One region of the Peribacillus sp. B-H-3 genome, then DNA from elsewhere that is predicted to be linked to it. Evidence: riboswitches for the same ligand, from Rfam matches in the RefSeq annotation. Region 1 holds a riboswitch; the other holds the start of a gene.

Evidence for each region. A riboswitch is a leader RNA that binds a small molecule or an ion and turns the genes downstream of it on or off. The one in region 1 is predicted to bind cyclic di-AMP.
Region 2: it holds a riboswitch for cyclic di-AMP, as region 1 does, so the genes downstream of both, ACN6MY_RS03250 (cation:dicarboxylate symporter family transporter) here and ACN6MY_RS11170 (APC family permease) in region 1, are expected to answer to the same signal.

What each region holds. Positions count from the first base shown of each region.
Region 1 is NZ_CP183879.1:2,260,085-2,263,684, forward strand. Features, by position in the region: gene ACN6MY_RS11160 (small, acid-soluble spore protein, alpha/beta type) at 182-394, opposite strand; gene ACN6MY_RS11165 (DMT family transporter) at 597-1,478, shown strand; cyclic di-AMP (ydaO/yuaA leader) riboswitch at 1,554-1,698, shown strand; gene ACN6MY_RS11170 (APC family permease) at 1,876-3,600, shown strand, end outside.
Region 2 is NZ_CP183879.1:678,488-682,087, forward strand. Features, by position in the region: gene ACN6MY_RS03245 (efflux RND transporter periplasmic adaptor subunit) at 1-1,180, shown strand, start outside; cyclic di-AMP (ydaO/yuaA leader) riboswitch at 1,374-1,525, shown strand; gene ACN6MY_RS03250 (cation:dicarboxylate symporter family transporter) at 1,654-2,913, shown strand; gene ACN6MY_RS03255 (hypothetical protein) at 3,489-3,600, shown strand, end outside.

The sequences.
Region 1 (3,600 bases):
TTCTGCGGATTTCCTCATGCAGACAGGAAAATAAAATTAAACTTAACTGCAGTTAACATAATTAATTAAAACAAAGGCATTCTGATACAATCCTGATCAACTTAAATTACATTGCAGACTATAACTAAACATAATAAGACTGCCTGCATGTGCAGGCAGTCTAAGCCATTAATATTTAATTTTATCGAGTACCTGCTTGCCCAGCTAATTGTGATTGAGCTGTAGCTACTAGACGTTTTGTGATTTCTCCGCCAACTGATCCGTTAGCGCGTGCTACTGTTTCTGCACCTAATTGTACACCAAATTCAGAAGCGATTTCATACTTCATTTGCTCAAGAGCTTGTTCTGCACCTGAAACTAACAATTGGTTGTTGTTGCTGCTGCGATTTGCCATGTGTTTTCACCTCCTTACATGTTAATCTTCCTAAAATGCATGGTTTAATACCATTGTAAATATTGGATGATTATTCATTCCTGGTGAACATGTTAAAAATGTATCATTTTTAAATTTGATTGAATTTTCCAGGCTTATTATTTTATTAATTTAACGTATTGCAGTAATATTGGTAAGTATGATTTTTAAAGGAGGCATCTACATGAAACAACTTTCACAAAAAAGGACGGTCTTGATTCTATCCTTTCTTGTTATAATGTGGGGAATTAATTGGCCGCTGTCTAAAATGGCTTTAAGCTATAGTCCGCCGCTATTATTTGCGGGAATACGAACAATTTTAGGCGGAATCATTCTGCTTGCAGTTGCACTGCCCCGTTACAGGCTGCTTAACTTCAAGAAAAACTGGAAAGCTTATCTTATTTCAGCCGTTCTTAATATTATCGTTTTTTATGGCTTTCAAACGGTAGGATTAGGATATATGCCAGCAGGGCTTTTTTCTGCAATTGTATTTATTGAACCTGTGTTGCTTGGAATATTTTCATGGATGTGGCTTGGGGAGTCCATGTATCCCCTGAAAATTGCTGGCCTGGTGTTAGGCTTTGCAGGTGTCGCTGTTATTAGCTCTGGAGGGTTTACTGGAAGCATATCTGCAGCTGGTATATTATTTGCGCTTATTTCTGCGCTTGGATGGGGTCTTGGAACGGTTTATGTCAAGAGAACAAGTGACAGGGTGGACTCAATCTGGATGGTAACACTGCAGCTCCTAATAGGAGGTTTATTTTTATTGGCTGCGGGTTCAAGTACAGAAAACTGGGGAAACATTGACTGGAATGTTCCGTTTGTCTCAAATCTGCTGTTTATCTCAGTATTTGTAATAGCATTTGGCTGGCTTGCATTTTTCACATTAGTCGGTTCTGGAGAAGCAAGTAAAGTAGGTTCTTATACTTTCCTTATTCCGCTCATTGCCATTTTTTGCAGTTCATTTCTGCTGCACGAAACTATAACGTTAAACCTTCTCGCGGGACTTTGTTTAATCATTATCAGCATCTGCTTTGTTAACATCAAATTCAAGAGCAATCCATAAATAAAATTAATTAATGCCAAACAAAATTTTTATTTACAAAATTAGAACGTCACGGTATGATATCAACAGTTTCATATTTCTAAATCGCTGAATCAATTCGAACGGGGAAACCATTTTTGTGGCATATTCTTGCCACTGGGGTGAATCCTAATTTTTTAGGTAGGGCTACTCTTTGGCCCAAATCCGACAGCTAACTCCGTAGGCGTATAGGAGAAGAAGGTGAAGCTGGTGTGACTATGCATTTTTATGTCCACAGGGCTGCTTGTTTATGCCTTGCGGATTTTTTTTGTCTCTTTTTAGCCGCATATCACTTCTTCTCTAGAATTATAGTCTCCCGGCGATTTAAGTTATGTATACAGGGTACTATAATAACAAAACATGAATATGGTGGTGTACTATGTTATCAGCGGTTAAACGACTTTTAATCGGCCGGCCTTTGAAGTCTAATGAACTAGGCGATCAAAAGCTTAATAAGCTGAAAGCCTTGGCGATTCTTTCGTCCGATGCATTGTCTTCTGTGGCTTATGGTCCCGAACAGATTTTGCTTGTATTAATAACAATAAGCGCAGTAGCTTTTTGGTACTCCCTTCCTATTGCTGTGGGTGTCCTATTTTTATTGACAGCACTTATTCTTTCTTACAGGCAAATCATTTACGCTTATCCGCATGGCGGCGGGGCTTATGTAGTATCTAAAGAAAATTTAGGCCGAAATCCTGGATTAATAGCAGGAGGATCGCTGCTTGTTGACTACATACTGACAGTAGCAGTTAGCGTGTCTGCAGGAACGGATGCCATCACATCGGCGTTTCCGGGTCTGCATCCATATACGGTGCCTATTGCGGTGGTGCTAGTAATTTTTATAACGATACTGAATCTCCGCGGGATTACAGAATCAGCTTCAATCCTTGCTTACCCGGTATATTTATTTGTGCTTGCATTATTCATAATGCTAGTGGTCGGGCTATTCCATATCACTTCCGGAGATGTACCGTCTAATCTTCATCCGCATTTTGGGACCCCTGTTGCCGGCATTTCGCTGTTCCTGCTGTTGAGGGCTTTTGCTTCCGGATGTTCTGCACTGACAGGAGTCGAGGCAATCTCGAACGCAATACCCAATTTTAAAGATCCTGCTCCGAAGAATGCAGCCAAAACATTAATGGCAATGGGATCATTATTAGCTGTGCTGTTTACCGGAATTGTTTTTTTGGCCTATTATTATGGAATTACGCCTAAAACAGAGGAAACAGTCGTTTCACAAATTGCTGAAGCTACATTTGGAAGGAATATTTTCTATTATTTCATCCAGGGAACAACAGCCTTAATTCTAATCCTGGCTGCCAACACAGGCTATTCGGCTTTTCCTCTTCTTGCCTTTAATTTGGCTAAAGATAAATTCATCCCCAGAATGTTTACGATGAGAGGGGACCGGCTAGGATATTCAAATGGAATCATTACATTGGGAGCTACTTCAATCCTTTTGATTATTATTTTTAATGGGCAGACCGAACAGCTTATTCCTTTATATGCAGTGGGAGTGTTCATTCCATTTACATTGTCGCAGACAGGCATGCTGGTTAAGTGGGTCAGAGAAAAGCCAAAAGGCTGGATGGGAAAATTAATCACAAACCTTATTGGCGCGCTGATCAGCTTTACGGTCATGATGATTTTCTTTATTACCAAGTTTGGGCAGGTATGGGCTGTGCTGATTTTCCTGCCTCTTATCGTTTTAATGTTTCACAGCATCAAGAAGCATTATGATGCAGTAGGCGAGCAGCTAAGCTTAAAATCCTGCGAGCCCATCCTTCCTATAGAAGGAAATATCATCATTGTGCCGGTAGCCGGTATGACACATGTTGTTGAAAACTCAATCAATTATGCAAAGTCTCTTACAGCCGACCAGGTCATTGCTGTCTATGTTGCTTTTGAACGTGAAGATGAAAAATCATTCGAAGAGAAGTGGAAAAAGTGGCAGCCGGATGTCAGGCTTGTTACTCTGCATTCTTATTATCGAAGTGTTATTCAGCCGTTAACGAAATTCATTGATACTGTAGAACATAAGGCCAGTGAATCGAATTACAGGGTCACGGTGCTGATTCCTCAGTTCATACCGAAGAAAAGCTGG
Region 2 (3,600 bases), 1.6 Mb from region 1:
TGTAAAAGAAAACAGCAAAGTGGAAAGAACGCTCTTTGTCAGCAAATGGTCGTCTGTCAAAAAAGAGAACCTGACAAAATCATTTCACACTTCTGGCGTAATAAAACCAAATAATGAGTATCCGGTTTACTTTAACGGCGGGAACGGCAAGGAATTTCAGAAGTTCCTTGTTGAAGAAGGCGATGACGTAAGTGCAGGTACCGCACTTTTTCAATATACTTCTCCAGAAGCAGACAGGATCAAAAAAAATCTTGAAGCAGAAAAATCCCAGGCTGCAGGCGACAAGGATGGAATTGATGCATACATCAGCAAGCTTGAGAGCTATAAGGAAACCATTACAGCAGATATGCCTGTTACAGATGAAAATGCAGATATAAATAAAAACCTCAATCTTGCATCTGATGCCTCTAATCAGGCAATCCTAAGCGCGATTGAACAGGAAATTTATAAACAAGAATTAGAAAAGACTAAGCTTGAATCACAAATGAAAAGATTTGACGAACAGCTCGCCTTCATGGATGAACAAAGCAATACCGCAGCCGCAGCAAGCCAGGCAGATGGAATTGTGGAAAAAATCAATAAAAATTTGAAAAATCCTATTCTTACAATTGCATCCAAGACACCTTCGGTAGAAGGTGTGCTATCAGAAAAAGAATTTAGAATGGCCAAAACGGGGATGATGATAACCATCAAATCACCGGAATTAAAAAGACCGCTTAAGGGAACGGTCGTGAAAATTAATGCCTACCCTGTTAAGGAGCCTTCCGTCAATTCCAAAAATTCCTACCGTTTTAAAGGGAGCATAAAAGAAACCCAAAGGGAGCTTCCTATTGGTTCCAATGTTTCTCTAACCGTCACAGCAAAAAATGCAAAAAGAGTATCAGCTATCGAAGAGGAAGCTGTGCATGTAAAAAAGCAGCCTCATGTTTATAAAATAAACCCAAAAGGGTATATAAATAACCAATATGTTGAATTAGGCCTTCGTTCTCAAGGGAAGCAGGAAATAAAAAGCGGTTTGACTGCTGGCGAATTTGCTGTAGTGTCACCATGTAAAACGCCTCAGGATCATAGTTTGTTTATTACTCCTATATTAGTCAGCGAAAATGGAGCCCCAACTTATAAAAAAATTGCCAAGCACTTAACAATCCGCTATCTATTGACTGGTTTATTGGAAAAATAGATCTTTAATATTGGTGTTTTGGGCATTTCCTCTTGCTGCATTTTAAGCATGAGGAGATTTTTTTATTGAGGGCAGCGATCAGATGATTTTTTGCTGCGGCAGGAAATCCTGTCTGTTATCCAGCATTTTCTGCGGGTAGTTATAATCAAAAAGGATTTACAGATTTGCTTTTATAGGATAATATTTTATTATAATTCAATTTCCGCTTAATCTTGTTATTGAGAACGGGGGAACCAACTTTGCGGTGTATTCCGCTTGGGGTGAATTCTGACTTCAGAAAGGGCTAATGTGTGTTTCCGGGCCCTAACCCGACAGCTAACCTCGTCAGCGTCTTAAAGGGAACAGTATGTGAATTTCGTTCGCATGAAAAGACACCCTACGTGTCTTTTTTTTGAACCAAAACATCTATTTGTTTCCCTTACCGAGACAAATTTCTTTTCCACAATAGAATTTTACAGAAGGTGAGGATGTAGATGAAACGAATTGGTTTAGCTTGGCAAATATTTATAGGTCTGGTGATTGGAATTATTGTAGGGGCCATTTTTTATGGAAACTCTGACATAGCTAAATATTTGCAGCCTATTGGAGACATTTTTCTCCGTTTAATTAAAATGATTGTTGTACCGATTGTTATTTCAAGTATTATCATTGCTGTTGCAGGTGTTGGGGACATCAAACAGCTTGGGAAAATTGGCGGTAAAACGATTTTGTATTTTGAAATTATTACGACTGTCGCTATCTTATTAGGATTATTGTCGGCAAATATCTTCAAGCCGGGTGCCGGTGTAGATATGGGACACTTAAGTAAAACAGACATTAGCTCATATGTTGACACAGCAAAAACTACTGAACAGCATTCGTTTGCTGATACAATCGTTAATATAGTTCCTGCGAACCCAATCTCGGCAATCGCCAATGGCGATATGCTGGCCATTATCTTTTTTGCCTTGATGTTTGGTTTTGCGATTTCGGCCATAGGCGAAAAAGGGAAACCGGTGATTCACTTCTTCCAGGGAACGGCAGATGCCATGTTTTATATGACAAACCAGATTATGAAAGTGGCGCCAGTTGGCGTATTTGCGCTTATCGGTGTAACAGTTTCCAAGTTTGGGCTTTCTTCACTTATACCATTAGGCAAGCTCATCATTACGGTTTATGGAACAATGTTTTTCTTTATAATAGTTGTGCTGGGGCTTGTTGCAAAAATAGCGGGATTCAGTATTTTCAAATTAATTAAATCATTGAAAGAAGAGCTAATATTAGCATTTTCTACCGCGAGTTCTGAATCAGTGCTTCCTAAGCTTATGGAAAAAACGGAGAAGCTCGGCTGTCCGAAGCATATTTCATCATTCGTTATTCCGACTGGCTACTCATTCAATCTGGACGGTTCTACACTTTACCAATCGCTTGCCGCCATTTTCATTGCCCAGATGTATGGGATTGATTTGAGCATCACCAAGCAGATTTCATTGGTTCTTGTCTTAATGGTTACTTCAAAAGGAATCGCTGGTGTTCCTGGAGTTTCATTCGTTGTTCTCCTGGCCACACTTGGTTCTGTAGGAATTCCAGTTGAAGGACTTGCGTTTATTGCAGGTATTGACCGCATCCTGGATATGGGCCGTACCGTTGTAAACGTAGTAGGAAATTCCTTGGCTGCGATTGTTATTTCGAAATGGGAAGGCAAATTCGATCCTAATAGAAATGTCCATGCGGCAGAGAAGGTTAACGGATAAATGTAAAAAAGCTCGTATCTCTTAATGCGGTTCATCTTAGGATGGCCTGCATTAAGAGATGCGGGCTTTTTTTGGTGTGCCAGGCATGGCAACTATCTAGGTGGTGAAAGTCCACTGTGGGGGTACACATCGACCAACCACTAAGGAAGCGCAAGGTACTTATCGTGAGGTAAGGGCTGGAGGAAGCGTGGAATAAAATCTTGACTCGACGAACAGAAACCTGATACTAAGGCTCTATAAAGGGACGAGACTCCCAAACAAGTTAAAGTCCAAAAGATGTGCGTAACTTTGTAGGGTAAATCAGGCGAGCAAAAGAGGAAAGATAGTTGTCTTACCCTGGGAGGTCTTGCGGATGTACAGAAGTACAGTCGAAAAAGGTTAGCCGCAAGAAGTCAGCAGAAGCCATAGTAGTGAAATAATTTCATGAAGGGCTGAACAATTTATAGTGTTTCAACACCACGAATGCGTGAGTGACGAAAACTCCGAATGTGTTAATGGTAAAAGTATGAGCGTATCTCAAAGGATAACCAAAAGGGAGCTATCACTTACTACGTGAGAGGGAAGGAGAAACGAGTGTGGAACTTTTAGAACAGATTCTAAGAAATCAAAATATGAATGAAGCCTACTTACGTGTTTATAAAAATAAAGGTACAAGTGGGATCGATGGAGTGACAGTCGACGAACTAA